2 regions of the Paraburkholderia sp. SIMBA_027 genome follow, and region 1 is predicted to be linked to the other one. Evidence: riboswitches for the same ligand, from Rfam matches in the RefSeq annotation. Region 1 holds a riboswitch; the other holds the start of a gene.
The links. A riboswitch is a leader RNA that binds a small molecule or an ion and turns the genes downstream of it on or off. The one in region 1 is predicted to bind FMN.

Region 2: it holds a riboswitch for FMN, as region 1 does, so the genes downstream of both, SB764_RS26220 (6,7-dimethyl-8-ribityllumazine synthase) here and ribB (3,4-dihydroxy-2-butanone-4-phosphate synthase) in region 1, are expected to answer to the same signal.

Annotation. Positions count from the first base shown of each region.
Region 1 covers NZ_JAWRWY010000005.1:151,362-156,476, forward strand. Annotated here, with positions in the region: gene SB764_RS11030 (LysR family transcriptional regulator) at 1-412, opposite strand, end outside; gene SB764_RS11035 (extradiol dioxygenase) at 549-944, shown strand; gene SB764_RS11040 (MFS transporter) at 1,034-2,224, shown strand; gene SB764_RS11045 (helix-turn-helix domain-containing protein) at 2,401-3,225, shown strand; FMN riboswitch at 3,330-3,515, shown strand; gene ribB (3,4-dihydroxy-2-butanone-4-phosphate synthase) at 3,690-4,406, shown strand; gene SB764_RS11055 (HAD family hydrolase) at 4,539-5,115, opposite strand, start outside.
Region 2 covers NZ_JAWRWY010000014.1:196,831-201,945, forward strand. Annotated here, with positions in the region: gene SB764_RS26195 (energy transducer TonB) at 1-156, shown strand, start outside; gene SB764_RS26200 (hypothetical protein) at 322-597, opposite strand; gene SB764_RS26205 (hypothetical protein) at 702-980, shown strand; gene SB764_RS26210 (hypothetical protein) at 996-1,157, shown strand; gene SB764_RS26215 (hypothetical protein) at 1,296-1,781, opposite strand; FMN riboswitch at 2,051-2,199, shown strand; gene SB764_RS26220 (6,7-dimethyl-8-ribityllumazine synthase) at 2,275-2,772, shown strand; gene SB764_RS26225 (glucose 1-dehydrogenase) at 2,834-3,628, opposite strand; gene SB764_RS26230 (FGGY family carbohydrate kinase) at 3,654-5,115, opposite strand, start outside.

The sequences.
Region 1 (5,115 bases):
CCTCGAGCACGAGATTCGAGATCGAATCGGTCAGCGTGAGCGCGAAACGCACTTCGGGATAGTGCGAGCGGAATTCGTCGAGCCACGACATCAGCAGATTGCGGCCGAAGTCGGAAGTCGCCGAGATGCGCACCTTGCCGCGCACTGCGTTCTGGCCCTCCTGCAACGCCGCCTTGGCGTCGTCGAGCGAGCGCAGCGCGCTTTCGCTGCAATTGAGATAGGCGCGGCCTTCGTCGGTCAGGCGCAACTGACGCGTGGTGCGGTCGAACAGGCGCGCACGCAGCTCCGCTTCGAGCCGCGCGAGCCGGGCGCTGGCCGCCGCCGGCGTGAGGCCCAGCTTGCGGCCCGCCGCCGACAGGCTGCCGAGCCGCGCGGCTTCCACGAAAAGGCGCACGTCGCCGAGATTGTCCATGTCGATACCGGGAAGATTATTAGACAGCGTTTGAAAATCCTTCAAATGCTACGCCAATTATCAAGTCTGCGCCGAAGCTGGACAATGCGCGTGTTTTCAGGATTCGCCACGCAGGGAACCACGCAAGGACGCCGCCATGCAACTCGATCACGTCACGCTCGTCACGCCCGATCTGGACGGCACGCGCCGTTTTTTCTGCGAGATCGCGGGGCTGGTGGACGGCCCGCGTCCGCCGTTTTCCGTCGGCGGCCACTGGCTCTATGCGCAAGGCCGCGCGGTGATCCATCTCGTCGAGGCGACCGTGCCCGCGACGCGCGCGTCGGCGGCTACGCGCACGGCGCCGCGTCTCGATCATTTCGCGCTGCGCGTCGCGCCCGGCGACGAATGGCGCGTATTGCTCGCGCGGCTGCGCTCGCATGGCGTGCCGTATCAGCTCGCCGACGTGCCGCTGAGCGGCGAGCGCCAGGCGTTCGTCGCGCTCGCGCCGGGCGTGGCGGTCGAGTTCGTGACGTCGGCGGACGACGCGGCCTGATCGCCGACCTTCGCACTCCGACCTCCGACCTCTGCCCTGAAACGCGCACCAACACAACGCAACACCCTGGCTGTCCTCTGGAGATTTCGATGCCTATTCCCTTGCTCGCGCTGGCGATCAGCGCTTTTGCCATCGGCACCACCGAGTTCCTCATCATGGGCCTGTTGCCCGACGTCGCGCGCGATCTCGGCGTGACGATTCCCGCCGCGGGCCTGCTCGTCACCGGCTACGCGCTCGGCGTCGCGGTGGGCGCGCCGCTGCTCGCCGTGCTCACCAGCCGCATGCCGCGCAAGCTCGCGCTGCAATTGCTGATGGGCGTGTTCATCGTCGGCAACGTGATGTGCGCGGTCGCCGGCAACTACTCGCTGCTGATGGTCGCGCGCGTCGTGGCCTCGTTCGCGCACGGCTCGTTCTTCGGCATCGGCGCCGTGGTCGCGGCCTCGCTCGTGCCGCAGGAAAAGCGCGCCAGCGCCATCGCGATGATGTTCACGGGCCTCACGCTCGCGACCGTGCTCGGCGTGCCGTTCGGCACCGCGATCGGCCAGCAGTTCGGCTGGCGCGTGGCGTTCTGGATCGTCAGCGGCTTCGGCGTGATTTCGCTGCTCGGCGTGACCGCGCTGGTGCCGAATCTGCACGATCACGCGCCCGCCGGACTCGGCCACGAAGTGCGCGTGCTGCGCGATCCGCAGGTGTGGATCGCGCTCGGCATGACGGTGCTGGGCTTCGGCGGCGTGTTCGTCGTGTTCACCTACATCGCGCCCATTCTGGAGCAGGTGAGCGGTTTCTCGCCGCGCGGCGTGACGTTGATGCTCGTGCTGTTCGGCGTGGGGCTCACGCTCGGCAACATGCTCGGCGGCAAGCTCGCGGACCGTGCGCTGATGCCGTCGCTGATGGGCATCCTGATCGCCCTCGCAGTGGTCATGGCGATCTTCACGAAGACGAGCCACGCGGCGATTCCGGCGGCGATCACGGTATTCGTCTGGGGCATCGCGGCGTTCGCGACCGTGCCGCCGCTGCAAATGCGCGTGGTGGCGAAGGCCGCCGCCGCGCCGAATCTGGCCTCGACGCTGAACATCGGCGCGTTCAACGTGGGCAACGCGATGGGCGCGTGGCTCGGCGGTCTCGTCATCACGCGTGGCCTCGCGCTCGATGCGCTGCCGTGGGTGGCCGCCGCCGTCTCGATCGCGGCGCTCGCGCTGACCTGGCTGGCGGCGCGGCTCGACGCGCGCGAAACCGGCGGCGCGGCGGCGCGCGTGGCGGTGAGTCAGGACGCCTGCTGAACCCGCGTGGCGCACAGTCCGGGCATATCGCATACGCGCACAAGCATTCCCGAAAACGCGCTCTGCAATGCTGATATCAGTGTGAAGATAACTTCGTTGGGCGCGGCGGGACGCGATGCTAGTCTTGCCTCCATTCAAGCAATTGCGCCGGTTCGCGGCGCGTCTGGGAGGCTGCCATGCATTCACCGCTCGCGCTCGTGAGCCACGCGCAGGCCGATCGTCCGGCCGCACATCGCGGTACGACGCATCGCCGCGACGACGATCTCGCCGTCGACATCGACACTGTTTCGGATCACGAAGCGATTGTTCGCGGCGTCGACGAACGCTCTGCATTCGCCGTTGCGCCGCTTGCACAAGCGACAGCACAAACCGAGGCGCACGACAGCGCCGCCAACGCGTTCGATGCACTCGAACATCTCGTCGGCGTGAACCTCGCGCGGCTGCGCGCCGAGCGTCAACTCTCGCTCGATGCGCTGGCGCGTGCCTCGGGCGTGTCGCGCGCGATGCTCGCCCAGGTGGAGTCGGCGCGCAGCGTGCCGTCGATCAAGGTGCTCTGCAAGGTCGCGGCGGCGCTTAAGGTATCGGTGTCGGCGTTCCTGCGCCGTCATGCGGTGAACGGCTTCGAGCATCTGCCCGCCGAACGCGCGCCGCGCCGCGTAAGCGCCGACGGCCGTTATTCGGCTCGCGCGCTCTATCCCGAGGACGAGCCCGCCGCCGCCGAGTTTCACGAACTGCGCATCGCGCCGCTGCACACCGAGCCGGGCACGCGCCGCGCGCCGGGCACGACCGTCAACCTCGTGGTCAGCGAAGGCACGCTCGAAGTGAGCGTGCACGATCGCCGCCAGTTGCTCGCGACCGGCGACGCCATCGTGTTCGACGCCGACCAGCCGCACAGCCTGCGCAATCCGGGCGACACCGAGGCGCGCGTGTTCCGCGTGACGCGCAACGCCGAGACGCCGCCGCGCTGGGACGTGCCGCAAGCCGCGCCGCAGACGCTCTGAGATCGGTGCGCGCCCGGTGCGCGCATTTGTCCAGTGGGTCTTTGCCGCGCTGCACGATCGGGCGCGACGCGGTATGCTTCTTCCGCCGGTTCAACCGGTAATCAGTGCGTCTTCAGGGCGGGGTGCAATTCCCCACCGGCGGTATGCCGGCCGGGCCGAAAGGCCAGCCGGTGAGCCCGCGAGCGCCTGTGCGTGAGTCGCTGCAAGCTGTTTTCGTCTCGTGCGCAGGGTCAGCAGATCTGGTGCGAAGCCAGAGCCGACGGTCATAGTCCGGATGAGAGAAGATGTGCAGATGGTCATGTTTGCCCATCCGCCGCGGCGTAGCGCCTGCGTGCGCGTGGCGTCGTCCGGCCTTGAGCCGGGTGCCGCGCGCGGCGCTCGCGAGAGGCCGCGTGCCGGGGATTCCTGTCTGTTTGCAATGCCCTGAAACGTTTTTCGCCCAACTCTTGCGAGGAGCGTTTCACATGTCCTTTACCCGCAATCTCCCGGTCGAGCAGCCGCTCGACGCCATCGCCGATCTTCCCTTGCTCGACACCGAGCCGGTGCCCCCGCGCATCGCCGCCGCGCTGCAGGCCATGCGCGAAGGCCGTCCCGTCGTCCTTCAGGACGATCACGACCGCGAGGACGAAGCCGATCTCGTCTGCGCCGCCGAGAACCTGACTAACGAAACGATGGCGCTGTTCATCCGCGAATGCAGCGGCATCGTCTGCCTGTGCCTCTCCGACGAGAAAGTGCGCGCGCTCGAACTGCCGCCGATGGTCGCGCGCAACGAGAGCCGCAACCGCACGGCCTTCACCGTCTCGATCGAGGCGCGCGAGGGCGTGAGCACGGGCGTGTCGGCCGCCGACCGCGTGACGACGATCCGCGCGGCCATCGCGGCCGGCGCGAAGCCCGCCGACATCGTGAGCCCCGGCCACGTGTTCCCGCTGCGCGCGCAGCCGGGCGGCGTGCTCGCGCGCCGCGGCCATACCGAAGGCACCGTCGACCTGGCGGCGCTCGCCGGCCTGGAGCCCGCGGGCGTGCTGTGCGAACTGATGAATCCGGACGGCACGATGGCGCGCGGCCAGCAGGTCGACGACTTCGCGAAGCTGCACAATCTGCCGATGCTGACGATCGCCGAGCTGGCGGCATTCCGCGCCTCGCTCGCCGAGGTGCGCGAACGCAGCGCCGAACTGGTGTAAGGCGCGTTCGAAACGTGAAGGTGCCGCAGGCCGCCTTTCCCGCGCGGCCCGCAATGAAAAACGGCGCGTGAGCCTTGTGGTTCACGCGCCGTTTTTTTATCGACGAAGCGAGCGGCAGTGCGCCAGGTTGGCTTACGACTGCACGTCGCCGAACTCGCCGCGCACGCCCGCTGCCACGAGCGCGGGCAATTCGTCCATGTGTTCCATGATGCGCGTGATGCCCAACTCGCGCAGCACGTCGGCATAGCCCGACGGGATATGGCTCGCGCCCACGAACGCGATGGTCTTCATGCCCGCCGCGCGCGCGGCGTTCAGGCCCGAGAGGCTGTCCTCGACCACGAGGCAGCGCGCCGGCTCCACGCCGAGCGTTTTGGCCGCATGCAGATAGACATCCGGATAAGGCTTGGGCCGCGCGACCATCTCGGCGCTGAAGATGCGCTCGCCGAAGATCGTGTCGAGCCCGGCGCGGCGCACCGAGGCGTGCACGCGCGTGAGGCGGCTGTTCGACACCACGGCGGCGGGCAGCGCGATCTGGCGCAGCGCGTCGCGCACGCCGTTGATCGGGCTCACCGAATCGGCGATCGCGACTTCGCAGTTGTGGTCGATCGTCTCGAGAAAATGCTCGGGCAGCGTGAGGTTGAAGCGCTCGGCGACGTCGGCGAGAAAGCGCGAGGTCTGCTGGCCGAAGGCGGAGGCCACGGCGGCGCGG
Region 2 (5,115 bases), on a different contig from region 1:
TCGGTCGACGTCGCGCTGATTAAGCCAACGCCTAATCCGCGATTGAATCAATTGCTAATGGAAAGCTTGAAAAGCTGGCGATTCTCGCCCGCATTGAAAGACGGCCGCGCGATCGAATCCGAGCAGGACATACGCGTGCATTTCAATATCGGCTAACGTTTGCGCAATGGGCGAAACGTCAGTCGATCTCAATACCATGCAGAATCAAAAGGCCACCTCGCGCGCGCCGCGCGGCCAACCCGCAATCGATAGCTATGCCGTGGCAGCGCCTCGAAGAATCGCCAGGTTCAGTGCACGAAGCAAGCGCTAAATTGCACGCACTCAAGCGGCCGCATAAAGCGCTGTGAACTGCGAATCGCTCAATGCCCGCGCATTGCCGGTTTCGTCCGTAAGAATCCAGTCGCCGGGTTCGACTGCCCACCAGCCATCGGGCGTAGCGATCGCCCAGCCATCCTCACGCGCCTCGACGCGCGTATGCCCGCCTGGACCGAACCAGCGCTCGGCATCGACTGCCAAGCCTTTCCTCAAAAAACGCATCAAAGCTTTCCTAAGTTTTTTTACTTCGATATCGCGAGATCGTATGTATCTGACTTCCACACCGTATCGAGACCGTATGCAGAACGCAGGAAGCGGCTTGAACGGTTCCAGTGAATATGTGGCGATCTCCGGGATGCAACTCGCTTTCCGGAAGACACACATCCATGGCGCAAGATGTGCAATGCCTCCGCACGCGTAAACGTTTCCATCCCATCGGTTCGCTCACGCCGCACGGCGACGCGAAAGTCGATACGGAAACGCATGGTGAGCAAGCGCAGCAATCTCGTCAAGCGAATCGTGTTATCGACCGGCCGTATATCGGTTATTACGACGCCGATCGTCTTTGTCGGTTTCGATTTGCCGAGGGGGATTTAAGCCTGCTTTTAAGATCGCGATGCCGACGGGTGTCGGTCATTTCCCCGGTTTTTGCGCGAGGTGATTAAGGAATCGCTCGTTGCATGACGATTAGTTCGCCGGTGAATTTCGCATTGCTCGCGCGCCGAATCTCAGCGAAACCTGACGTCCGCGCAGCCAATCATGTTTCGCCCGGCGTAGAAACCGAATACCGCTTTATCGGCGAATTCTTTGCTCACTGGCTTGCCGAAGATCGCGGTTGCTAGCCGATTCGTTGCTGAGAGGCAGTGCGGTGAGCATCGAGTGTTCGCGACAAGGTAGCCCCTTATTCCAAGCGCGTTGACGAGACCGCATTGCTGCGCGCGCAAACGTTTCCCAGCCGCTTCACGCTGAGATCAAACGCGTCACACCGCGTGCGAAGCATGCCGGATCACCGGAGAAACCGTTCGCGGCGTTTCGAGCAGTTTGTTCAAACGCTGAATGGCGCCGCAATAGTCACGCGCCGTCACTGAAGCCAATTGTTCGTCGTACACCTTGAGCAAAGCCTCAATCGCAGCAACCTCGCTAGAACCGATCATCCACTCTCCGCTGAGCTGCGCACGCTCGACGGCGGCATTCAATGCATCTTCCGCGCCGGCATAAGTATCATCGTTTGCGTGTCCCAGACCGGTCTGCCACAGAAAATACGAGAGATACGTGAGGCGCGTGAGTTCGTTGAGCATCGCTTGATTGCCGCGTTGCTTGTCACGTTGATTGTCGCGTCCCTCGCGGCACGCTTCCAGCGCGAGATGCGCATTCAACGACAGGCTGCGGACCGACTCGTGCGGCATCGGCAGCAGCCACTGCTTCGACCCGCGCGGCGGTACACGGCGGCGATTCAAGGCGGTCATGACGACGCCTCGGCGGCCGTGCGAGTCCTTTCCATCGTCCGCTTCGCCGTCGCCAACCCCTTCATTTTCCAGTTGCCCGATACCCGCTTGCGCTTCATGACATGCGCTCCTTATTCGATTCCGATACGTTCGAGCGCCACAAACGCCAACATGACGACGCAACGAATTGAGTGCCAGATTTAGAGTGGAAACTCAGGCTGATTGCGGCTGTGCACAAAACCGTGTTTCGTGCTACCGTACAACCCGTTCGTTAATCAACACGCTAACGAACACGTTCTCGGGGCGGGGTGCAATTCCCCACCGGCGGTAATCGGCGTTAAACACGACGTAGCCCGCGAGCGCTCTGCGATTGCAGAGGTCAGCAGACCCGGTTGGATTCCGGGGCCGACGGTCATAGTCCGGATGAAAGAGAACAGAATGGCCTCCGTCTTTTCGCGTTTCGTGAAAGGCGCAGCCGTTCTACGCCCTGTTCACACAAAACAGGCTGAAGTCCATGAACACCACTAGCACCATCGAATCCCAGGCTGTCGCTGCATCCGCCGACCAACGTCCGCGTCTCGCTTTCATTCAGGCTTGCTGGCATCGCGACATCGTCGATCAGGCCAAGCATTCCTTCGTGCAATCGATCCAGAAGTACGGCTACAGCGCCGACGACGTCGATCTGTACGAAGTGCCGGGCGCCTTCGAAATTCCGCTGCACGCCAAACGCCTCGCGCAAACGGGCCGCTATGCCGGCATCGTGGCGGCGGGCCTCGTGGTCGATGGCGGCATCTATCGCCACGATTTCGTCGCGACGGCCGTCATCGACGGCCTGATGCAAGTCCAGTTGGAAACCGGCACGCCGGTGTTTTCGGTCGTGCTCACGCCGCATCATTTCCACGGCGAAGAACACGTGAAGTATTTCCGCGAGCATTTCGTCGTCAAGGGCGCGGAAGCCGCGCACGCTTGCGCCGATACGGTCAGCAAGCTCGCCGCCCTGCCGGTGCGCTAACACGCGCCGTGGCGACGCCCGTGCCTCGCACGGCGTCGCCTGTTCACGCCCGCGCTGTGCTTTACGACATGAACATACCGCCGTCCACGTTGATCGTCTGGCCGGTGATATAGGACGCGTCGTCCGAAGCGAGAAACGCCACGAGACCGGCCACGTCCTTGCCGCTGCCCGCGCGTTTCATCGGAATGTTGTCGACCCACTCCTTCATGAGCTCGCCCGGCTTGTAATCGCCGAGCAGTTTGCCCCACGCCTCGTCGTTGTACGCCCACATATCCGTGGTGATAATGCCCGGACAAAACGCGTTGACCGTGATGCCCGTGGGCGCGAGTTCTTTCGCGAGACTCTGCGTAATGCCGAGCACGCCGAATTTGCTCGCCGCGTAATGCGGCGTATAGACGAAACCCTGACGCGCCTGGCCCGATGCCGTATTGATCAGTCGGCCGCCCTTGCCCGCACGAAGCATGCGCGTGGCCGCTTCCTGGCAGCACAGAAACACGCCTTTGGTGTTCACGGCCATCACCTTGTCCCACTCGGCTTCGCTCAGATCGGGTAGCTTCGCGATCGTAATCACGCCCGCGTTCTGCACCGAAATATCGACTTCACCGAGTTTCGCGGCCACTTCGTCGTAGAGCGCCACGACTTGCGCCTTGCTCGTCACGTCGACCTCGACGGCTATCGCTTCGTAACCGGCGTCGCGCAAACCGGCCGCTGCATCATGCACACTCTTCTCGTTCGCCGACACGCACACCTTCGCGCCTTCCTGCGCGAAGCGTTCCGCGATGCCCAATCCAATACCGCGGCTTCCGCCCGTCACGACCACCACCTTGCCTGCGAACCGCTTTGCTTCGTTACTCACGGTGTATTCTCCGGAAACCCTGCGTTTAAAGACGGCCGATCCACTTCAGCCATTGTTCGTGATTGCGCGCGGCGGCCTCCACGCCCGCGCCCGGTTCCACGCGGCGCGCGATCACGCGGTTCGCGCGATGCGCGTCGAGCGACGGAATCAGCCCTGTTTCAAGCAGCGCCAACGCGGCTGCGCCGGCCGCCGATATTTCGCTGAGCGCCAGCGTGCTGACCGGCCGGTTCAAGGTGTCGGCCAGGTATTGCAGCAGGAAAGGCCGCTGCACGAGGCCGCCATCGAGATGCAGTTCGCTCAGGCGCACGTTGGCCGACTGCTCCATCACCGTAATGACGTCCTTGATCTGATAGACGATCGATTCGTACGCCGCGCGCGCAACGTGCTGCCAGGCCGTCGAAAATTGCAGCCCGACGATCTGAGCGCCGCCCGGATATTTCCAGTGCGGGCAGCCAATGCCGGAAAACGCCGGAATCAGAAACACGCCGCCGTTGTCGTATTCCGTGAATGCGCGCTCGGCCTCGGCAAAATCGCCGAATAGATTGAGCTTCTCCTTGAGAAAAGCCGGCGTCGAACCCGCGCTGATGATGATGCCTTCCATCGCGTAGTCCACGCGCGAACCCGTGGCGAAGCACAAGGTCGAGACGAGGCCATGCGCGGGCGCTTGCGGTTCGCGCCCCACGTTCATCATGATCGACGAGCCCGTGCCCATCGTGGCCTTCGCGACGCCCGGCATCAAACAGCCCTCGCCCACGGCCGCCGCGTGCGAATCGCCGATCATCGACACGATCGGCACCGCGTGCGCCAGCAAGCCGTTGAAATCCGTTTCGCCAAAATGCGAGGCCGACGGTTTCAGTTCCGGCAAACGCAACCCGCGCAAGCCGAATTCCTCGACCAGTTCCCGATCCCATTCGAGCGACGTGAGATTGAACAACATCGTGCGCGACGCATTCGTATAGTCGGCACAATACGCGGCGCCCTTCGTCAACCGATACAGCAGCCAGCTATCCACCGTGCCGAAATACGCGCTGCCGCGCTGAATATGTTCTCGCACACGCGCATCGTTTTCATTGAGCCAGATGAGTTTGGTGCCTGAAAAATACGGGTCGATCAGCAAACCGGTTTTCGCGGCGATGCGTGGCGCGAGGCCGTCGCGCTTGAGGCGCTCGCAGATTGGCAGCGAGCGCTGGCATTGCCACGACACGGCAGGCACGATCGGTCTGCCCTGCTCGTCCCACAACACCACTGTTTCGCGCTGATTCGAAATCCCCACGCCGACGATATCGCGCTGCTCGCCCTTGAATGCGGCGAGACACGACGCAACCGCCTGCAGGACGGAATCGTAAAGTGCGTCGGCGTCCTGCTCGACGAAACCCGCCTGCGGATGCATGCACGAAACCGCGACGAAGCCGCGCGCATGAACTTGCCCCTCGGCATCGAAAACGAGCGCCTTCGTGCCACTGGTGCCTTGATCGATGGCCAGTACG